DNA from 2 places in the Brevundimonas sp. KH_058 genome. Region 2 is predicted to be linked to the other one. Evidence: riboswitches for the same ligand, from Rfam matches in the RefSeq annotation. Region 2 holds a riboswitch; the other holds the start of a gene.
The links. A riboswitch is a leader RNA that binds a small molecule or an ion and turns the genes downstream of it on or off. The one in region 2 is predicted to bind cobalamin.
Positions count from the first base shown of each region.

Region 1: linked by a shared signal. The riboswitch ahead of AC3ISA_RS05070 (TonB-dependent receptor plug domain-containing protein) and the one ahead of metE (5-methyltetrahydropteroyltriglutamate--homocysteine S-methyltransferase) in region 2 are both predicted to bind cobalamin.

Region 1 is NZ_CM174469.1:1,057,999-1,062,310, forward strand. It holds gene AC3ISA_RS05065 (aldo/keto reductase) at 1-157, shown strand, start outside; gene AC3ISA_RS05070 (TonB-dependent receptor plug domain-containing protein) at 141-1,964, opposite strand; cobalamin riboswitch at 2,110-2,293, opposite strand; gene mutS (DNA mismatch repair protein MutS) at 2,370-4,312, shown strand, end outside.
Region 2 is NZ_CM174469.1:2,595,070-2,599,381, forward strand. It holds gene AC3ISA_RS12765 (GIN domain-containing protein) at 14-901, shown strand; gene AC3ISA_RS12770 (hypothetical protein) at 1,040-1,798, opposite strand; cobalamin riboswitch at 2,049-2,251, shown strand; gene metE (5-methyltetrahydropteroyltriglutamate--homocysteine S-methyltransferase) at 2,362-4,312, shown strand, end outside.

The sequences.
Region 1 (4,312 bases), 1.5 Mb from region 2:
CAAGGTGGTGGCCAGCGTCGCCTCGGCCGCCGAACTGCGCGCCATCCTGGCCGCCGCCCACGCCCCCTGTCCGAACCTGGACTGGGCGTCTCTGGCGCTCGAAGCGCCGGCGGCCTTCACCGCCGGCGCCCGCGCCCGGATCAGTAGCGCAGCCTGATCCCGACATAGCCGGACCGTCCCGGCTCTCCGTAACCAAACACCTGCTGATAGTGTTCGTCGGCCAGGTTCTCGATCCGAGCCGTCAGGGTGACCTGGTCGGTCAGTTCATAGGCCGCGTTCAGGTTGGCCGTGACGAAGCCCTCGCGAGCCACGGTCGAGAAGCCGCCGCTGTCGTCCTGGTCGCCCTCGGCCCGCACCGTCAGCGCGCCCGAGACCCGGTCGCCGGTCCAGCCCAGGGTCGCCGAACCGGCGTGTTCCGGCACGCGCAACAGGCGGGCGCCCGTCGTGCGGTCCTCGGCGTCGGTCCAGGCATAGGCCAGCGTCAGGTCGAAACCGGCGCCAAGCAGGGCGCGGCCTTCCAGCTCGAACCCGTCCGAACGGGTCTTGGCGACGTTGATGTAACGGCCGGCCGTATAGGTGATCTGGTCCTCGACGTTCAGGCGATACAGGGTCGCGCGGCCATCGAACCGGCCGTCGGCCGAGGCCCAGCCCAGGGCGATCTCGACGCTGTCGGCCGTTTCCGGCTTCAGTTCGGGATAGGGCAGCGGTGCGAAGCAGAAGTCGCACACCGCCTGGCTGACGGTCGGCGACTTGAAGCCGGTGCCGTATGCGCCCGACAGGATGAAACCACCGGCCAGATCATAGGCGGCCGAAACCCGGCCCGTCGTCTTGGAGCCGAAGTCGTCGGTGTCGTCGTAACGTAGGCCGCCGGTCAGGTTCAGCGCCCCGACATCGTATTTGGCCACGCCGAAAACCGAGGTGATCGCCAGTTCGCGCGACCGGCCCGACGACAGGTCGGCCGAGGCCTCGTTGCGCTCAACGCCGAATGCATAGTCCACGTCCTGCGCCTTGCCGTCCGCCTGCCAGCGATAGGCCTGGCGGTCGCCGGTGAAGGTCGAGCCGAAGCCGCCGCTTACCGAGCTGCGGTCGATGTCCGACGCCGAGACGCTGAACTGATGGTTCAGGCCGAACGCGTTGGCGGTCACCCGGCCAAAGCCCGACCATTGCTCGCTTTCCTGGGTGTCGTCGGTGTCGGCCAGCGAGAAGGTCGGCGCCGGGAAGCCGTCGATGTCGGCCTTCGACTTGTTCCAGCGCACCGAGCCGTCGATCTTGACCGCATCGGACAGGACGTAACGCCCCTTGGCGCCCAGGGTCGTGCTGCGGAAACCGTCCGTCTCGGGATTGCCGTCGGCCTTATCGGCGGCGGAGATGCCGTCGGTGTCGAAGCGCGAAACATAGGCGCTGAAGGCGTAGGTCTCATTGGCGACGCCGGCCGACAGACGGCCGCGCACGGTGTCGAAACTGCCGGCCTCGGCCTCGGCGCGCACGCCGTCGATCTCCTTCGTCGTGAAGGCAATCACGCCGCCGATGGCGTCGGAGCCCCACAGCGACGACTGCGGGCCGCTGAGCACCTCGATGCGCTCGATGTCGGCCAGCTCGAAACTGGAGAAGTCATAGGCGCCGTTGGGCTCGGCCGCATCGTTGACCGGCGCGCCATCGACCAGGACCAGGGTCTTGCCGGGCGTCGCGCCGCGCATGCGGACCTGGGCGACTCCTCCAAAAGCGCCCGAGCGCGTCACCGACAGACCCGGCACGTCGGCCAGGATGTCGGCGGCGAAGATCGCGCCGCGCTTTTCGATGGTCGCGCCGTCGATGACGCGGGCGCCGGGCGTGTCGGCGACAATGGCCGGGATGCGGGTGGCGGTGACGACGACTTCGTCAAGCTGGGTCGTGTCGTCAGCAAATGCGGGTGCGGCGAAGGCGGCCGCGATCGCGGCCGTCGAGAGAAGAATGGAACGCTTCATTGAGCGAGATCCCCGTTTCCGGTCCCGCGAATGCGCGCGAGAGACCGTTCAAAGCGAGCCGACCCGCCAGACCGAGGGTCTGGACGGCGCAAGGTCGGGTCGCTGCGACGAGATAGTCCCGCGCCTCTGCCTGGTCCCGGACAGCGACGAGCGACGTTGGCGGCCAGGTTTCCTGGCTTGCGGGTCAAAAAACGCCGTCCTCGCCTTCCCAGTTTCCCAGTGGCGCCGAGGTGATCAGACCCCGGACGGACGACGCTCTCGCCGCCTACAGTTGCGGGCACAGCCACGGTGTCTCACCGTGTTCCCTAAACCGCCTGGCGCGGCCTATCGCAGGGGCGACAAGCCTGTGCAAGGGCCGTTCAACGGCCTTGAGCCGCCGGGCGCGATCCGTCACCCTGTCGCCACATGAACGCGCCCGTCACCCACCCGCCCGAAATCGCCGCTTCGCTGGAGGGTGCCACGCCGTTCATGGCGCAATATCTGACGGCCAAGGCGGGTCAGCCGGACGCCATCCTCTTCTTCCGCATGGGCGACTTCTACGAGCTGTTCTTCAAGGACGCCGAGGTCGCGGCCGCCGCCCTGGGCATCGCCCTAACCAAGCGAGGCAAGCACCAGGGCGAGGACATCCCCATGGCCGGGGTGCCGGTCAATTCGATGGAGGGCTACCTCGCCCGCCTGATCCGCATGGGCCACAAGGTCGCCATCTGCGAACAGCTGGAAGACCCCGCCGAGGCCAAGAAGCGCGGCGGCAAGGCCGTGGTCCATCGCGGCGTGGTCCGGGTGGTGACGGCCGGCACCCTGACCGAGGATTCGCTGCTGGACGCGCGCGGCGCCAATCGCCTGGCGGCGGTCGCGGTGCGCAAGGGCCGGGCGGCGGTCGCCGTGGTCGAACTGTCGTCCGGCGCCGTCGATTCCGTCGCCTGTTCTATCGAAGACCTGGGCGCGGCCCTCGCCGCCTTCCGACCGTCCGAGGTTCTGGTGACCGACCTGATGTATTCGGACGAGGCCACGCGAGATGCGCTGGATGGTTCGGGCGGCGTGGTCCAGGCGCTGGCCAGCGCCATCGCCGAGCCGCAGGCCGCACGCGTGCGGGTCGAACGGCTTTACGGCGTCTCCGCGCTGGACGGCTTCGGCGCCTTCGAGGAGGCCGAGGTCTCGGCGCTGGGCCTGATCGCCGCCTATCTGGAGACGACCCAGGCCGGCAAGGTTCCCGCCCTGGCCCCGCCGCGCCGTCTGGGCGAGAGCGGCTTTCTCGCCATCGACCCGGCGACGCGAACCAGTCTGGAGATCGACCGCACCCAGCGCGGCGAGCGCGAGGGCTCGCTGCTCGCCTGCATCGACCGCACCGTCACCTCGGGCGGGGCGCGGGCTTTGGCCGAACGGATCGCTCGCCCCCTGCGCGATCCGCTCGCGATCAACGAACAGCTCGACGCCGTCGAATGGCTGCTGGAGCGGCGCGAGCTCAGGCGCGACCTGCGCGAGGCGCTGAAGGCGTCGTCGGACATCGCCCGCGCCGTCGGGCGGCTGGCCCTGGGTCGGGGCGGCCCGCGCGACCTGGCGGCCGTGCGCATCGGCCTGTCGATCGCGGAGGGCGTCGCCGGCCTGTTTGTCGGCCAGTCGGGGGGCCAGCTCGATCCCCTGACCGGCCAGCCGCGTCGCATCGCCTCGGCGCTCGACCGGCTGACCCTGTCTGCCGACGTGTCGCGGCTGAAGGCCGATCTGATCGACGGCCTCGTGGACGAGCCCTCGCACCTGGCGCGCGACGGCGGCTATGTGCGCCCCGACTATCGCCCCGAACTGGACGCCGCCCGCACCCTGCGCGACGACAGCCGCCGCGTCGTCGCCGATCTGGAAGCGCGCGCCGTCGCCGAATCCGGCGTGCCCTTCAAGGTCAAGCACAACGCCGTCCTCGGCTATTTCCTGGAAACCTCGGCCAAGGCGGCGGAGCCCCTGTTCCGCGCCGGTCCCGACAGCCCTTTCATCCACCGTCAGACCCTGGCGAACCAGGTCCGGTTCACCACGGTCGAACTGTCCGAACTGGACGCCAGGATCAGCCAGGCCGGTCACCGCGCCCTGGCCATAGAAGGCGAGACCTTCGAGGGCTGGCGCCGCGAGGCCGCCCGCCTGGCCCAGCCGCTGCAGGCGGTGGCAGAGGCTTTAGCCGAACTGGACGCCCATGCCGCCTTGTCCGAATGGGCGCAGGAGGTCGGCGCGACCCGGCCCGTGGTGGACGACACACTGACATTCTGCGTCGAGGCCGGCCGCCACCCCGTCGTCGAGGCGGCGGTCAAGGCGCAAGGATCGCCCTACACACCCAACAACGCCCGGCTGGACGGATCGGGACAGGA
Region 2 (4,312 bases):
AGGGAAGCCGCACATGAAGACCGCACTGATCGCTGCCGCCGCTGTCGCCACACTGGCGGGACTGGTCGCCGCGCCCGCCTCGGCCGCCGAGGTCGAAATCCGCAACGCCGTCGCGCGCGTCGTCGTCATCGTAGAGGACCGCCAGGACATCGGCGTGGAGGTCACGCAGGGCCAGACGCGTCTACCGGCGATCCAGGTGCGCCGCGAAGGCCGCGACGTGAAGATCGACGGCGGCCTTCGTCGCAATGGTATGTTCGGAAGCAGCGACGGCATCCGCAGCTGCAACTCGGGACGGTCCGACGCCGCTCAGCCGGGGCAGGGGGCGACGGTCGAGGTGCGCGACCTGGGACGGATCCGTCTGGAAGACGCGCCGCTGATCGTGGTGCGCACGCCCCGCACCGTCGATGTCAGCGCCAGCGGCGCCGTGTTCGGCTCGGTCGGACGTGGTGCGCGGTCGGTCGAACTGGACAACGGCGGATGCGGCAACTGGAACGTCGCCAATGTGGACGGCGATCTGGAACTGGGCCTTGGCGGGTCGGGGTCGATCCGCGCGGGCACGTCGCGTTCGCTGGATGCCAGCGTCGGCGGCTCAGGCTCCATCGCCGCTGGATCGACCGGCAGCCTGAAGGCGGCTGTGGGCGGATCGGGCAATGTGGACGTGGCCAGCGTCAACGGCCGGGGCGAGCTGTCGATCGGCGGCTCGGGCGGGGTGAACGTGCGTCAGGGCCGGATGGACAAGCTGTCGGTCGCCATCGGCGGCTCGGGCGATGTCCGCTACGGCGGCGCGACACGTGATCTGGATGTCGCCATCGCAGGATCGGGTAGCGTCCGCGTCGCCTCGGCCACAGGATCAGTGTCCCGTTCGGTCGTCGGATCGGGAACCCTGCAGATCGGGCGCTAAGACCCGTTTCTCCGCCGCGAGAGGAAAGGCCCCCGGTCGTGGAACCCCGGGGGTCTTTTTCGTGCGTGGCGTAAGCCAAGAAAAAGCCCCGGCGGATCGCTCCGCCGGGGCTCTTCGTCTTGGATCAGGCGTCGAGGATCAACGCAGGCCGAACAGCTTGGTGACGCTGCCCAGGTTGCGGCCCAGGGTGGCGCCGGCGCGGTCGCGCGATTGCAGATCGCCGCCGAAGTTGTAGCGAATGCCGACTTCGAAGGAGTCGATCGTCAGGTCTGCGTCTTCCAGCTCGGCGCGGTCATAGCCGGCGAAGACGCTGTAGGGCGTTGCAGCGAAGGCGTATTCGGCGCCGACGCCGGCCGACCAGCCGTCGGTGCTGACGCCAGCGAAGTCCACGTCCGAATAGGAGGCGCGAGCGGCCAGACGCAGGGCGGGCGTGGCGTAGAAGGCGGCTTCACCACCAACGGTCCACAGGTCCGCGTCATCGACGGTGCCGTACGACACGACGCCGGTCAGCGTGGCTTGCTGGAAGTACTTCTGGCCTTCGGCGCCGAAGGTCATCAGCGTGTCGCCACCGGCGATTTCTTCAGCGCCGACGAAACCGCCGAAACGCATGTCTTGGATGGCCTTGGTCAGGTGGACGGCGCCCGACAGGGTGGTCTCGTCGCCGAAGTCGTTGTCCGAATAGGTTCCGGCGGCGTTGAAGGTCGCGGTCCAGTCGCCAAAGGCGGGGGTGGCGACGGTGCCGGCGATTGTGGCGCCGTCCAGGTCGGCGTCAGCGCCGGGGACTTCGATCTTGGAATGGTTGTAGGCGACGCCGACCGAACCGATGGCGTCTTGAGCGAAGGCCGGAGCGGCGAACAGAGCGGCGGCGGCGGCCGAGGCGAGGAGGATCGTCTTCATTTTCTTTTGTCCTTAGCAGTCTGTGCCCGGATGGGGGTCCAGGGAGGGCGGCTGCTATCAGGATGTGTCGAAGCTGAGCAATAAACCGCCGTTACATAAATGTCTTGAAACTGTCGTGTGGCGGATCAGTCACGCCTTGTGGTTAGAATATGTCAGTTCGGGGTGTTTCCTGGGGCAAGCGGTTAACAGCGCCAATCCCATAAACATATAAGCATATCCTTATGTCTATTGACGGTCGCGCTTGGTTGATGCCATGTGACGGGGTCGTGGTCTGCACGCGCTCCTCGGGGTGCGTGGAGCTAAGAGGGAAGCCGGTGTGAAACCGGCGCTGCCCCCGCAACTGTAAGCGGCGAGTCGAGGGTCCATCTCGTGTCACTGGCGTTCGCGCCGGGAAGGCAGGGCCCGAGGCGTCGACCCGTGAGCCAGGAGACCTGCCCCGACAGATAACGTCCTCCGGCGGGGTGCCCGGTCAGGCCGCATGCGCGCCGCCGGACCCATTGCGTCCGCGTCGGCGTCCGCGCGACCCTGTCCGAAACCTGGCCACAACACAGGTTTCGAATGTCATGACCCGCCACACCGTACAGGTCGCCACCCTCGGCTTTCCCCGCATTGGCCCCAAGAGGGAGCTGAAGACTGCGCTTGAGGCGCATTGGGCGGGAAAGATCGATGCGGAGACGCTGCTCTCCACCGCCGCCGAGCTGCGCGGCCTGACCTGGGCGCGGCAACGCGACCTGGGGGCCGACATCGTGCCGTCCAACGACTTCTCTCTGTATGACCAGGTGCTGGATCTGACGGCCATGGTCGGGGCCGTGCCTGCGGCCTATGGCTGGAGCGGCGAAAGCGTCGACCTGGCGACCTATTTCGCCATGGCGCGCGGGTCGCGCGGCGACGCCCAAGTCTGCGAGCACGGTCACGTTCATGGCGGCGGCGAAGGCGTGCCCGCCATGGAGATGACCAAGTGGTTCGACACCAACTACCATTATCTGGCGCCCGAGTTCACGGCGGACCAGACATTCCGCCTGGGGTCGACCAAGGCGCTGGACGAATATCTGGAAGCCAGGGCGCAGGGGATCGAGACCCGGCCGGTGCTGCTGGGGCCAGTGTCCTATCTGTTGCTGGGCAAGACGCGGGGCGAGGCCTTCGATGTGCTGAGCCTGCTGCCGCGCCTGTTGCCGGTCTATGCCGAGGTGCTGCGCTCGCTGGCGCGGGCGGGGGCGACCTGGGTGCAGTTGGACGAGCCCTGCCTGGTCACCGACCTGAGTGACGAGGCCAAGGCGGCCTATGACCACGCCTATCGCGTGCTGACGGACGTGACGCCGCCGATCAAGGTGATGCTGACAACCTATTTCGGGGCGTTGGGCGACAATCTGGAGACGGCGTTGAAGCTGCCGGTGCAGGGACTGCACATCGATCTGGTGCGCGCGCCGGAACAGTTGTCGCAGGTGGCGTCGGCGGCGCGGGCCGATCAGGTGCTGTCGCTGGGCGTCATCGACGGGCGCAATGTGTGGAAGGCCGATCTGAACGCGGTGCTGGACCGGGTCGAGCCGTTGGTGGCCGCCGGGCGTCAGGTGGTGATCGCGCCGTCCTGCTCGCTGCTGCACACGCCCATCGATCTGGAGCGGGAAGCGGCGCTGGATGCGGAGATCAAGGACTGGCTGGCGTTCGCGGTGCAGAAGGTTGGCGAACTGGCGATCCTGGCGCGGGCGCTGAACGAAGGCCGGGCGGCGGTGAAGGCCGAGCTGGACGCCTCGACCGCGTCGGTCGCGTCGCGCCGCACCTCGCCGCGCATCAATGATCCCAGGGTTCAGGCGCGGGCGGCCGATGCCGATCCGGCGCTGGCGAACCGCAGCTCCAGCTTCGAGATCCGGCGCGGGGTGCAGCAGCGGCGGTTGAACCTGCCGGCCTATCCGACCACCACCATCGGCTCGTTCCCGCAGACCTCAGAGGTCCGCAAGGCGCGGGCCGACCACGGCAAGGGCGTCATCGACGACGCGGCCTATGCCCGGTTCCTGCGTGAAGAGACCGCGCGGACGGTGAAGTGGCAGGAGGACCTAGGGCTGGACGTGCTGGTCCACGGCGAGTTCGAGCGCAACGACATGGTCCAGTATTTCGGCGAGCAGCTGTCGGGCTTTGCTTTCACCAAGGCGGCCTGGGTGCAGTCGTATGGTTCGCGCTGCGTGCGGCCACCGATCGTCTATGGCGACGTGTCCCGGCCCAGGCCGATGACGGTGGAATGGTGGCGTTACGCCCAATCCCTGACCGATCGGCCGATGAAGGGAATGCTGACCGGGCCGGTGACGATCCTGAACTGGTCCTTCGTGCGCGACGACCAGCCGCGCAGCACCACCTGCCGCCAGATCGCCTTCGCCATCCGCGACGAGGTGACGGACTTGGAGACGGCGGGCGCTGCCGTGATCCAGATCGACGAGGCGGCCCTGCGCGAAGGCCTGCCGCTGCGTCGTGCGGACTGGGCGGGGTATCTGGAGTGGGCGGTGGAGAGCTTCCGCATCACGG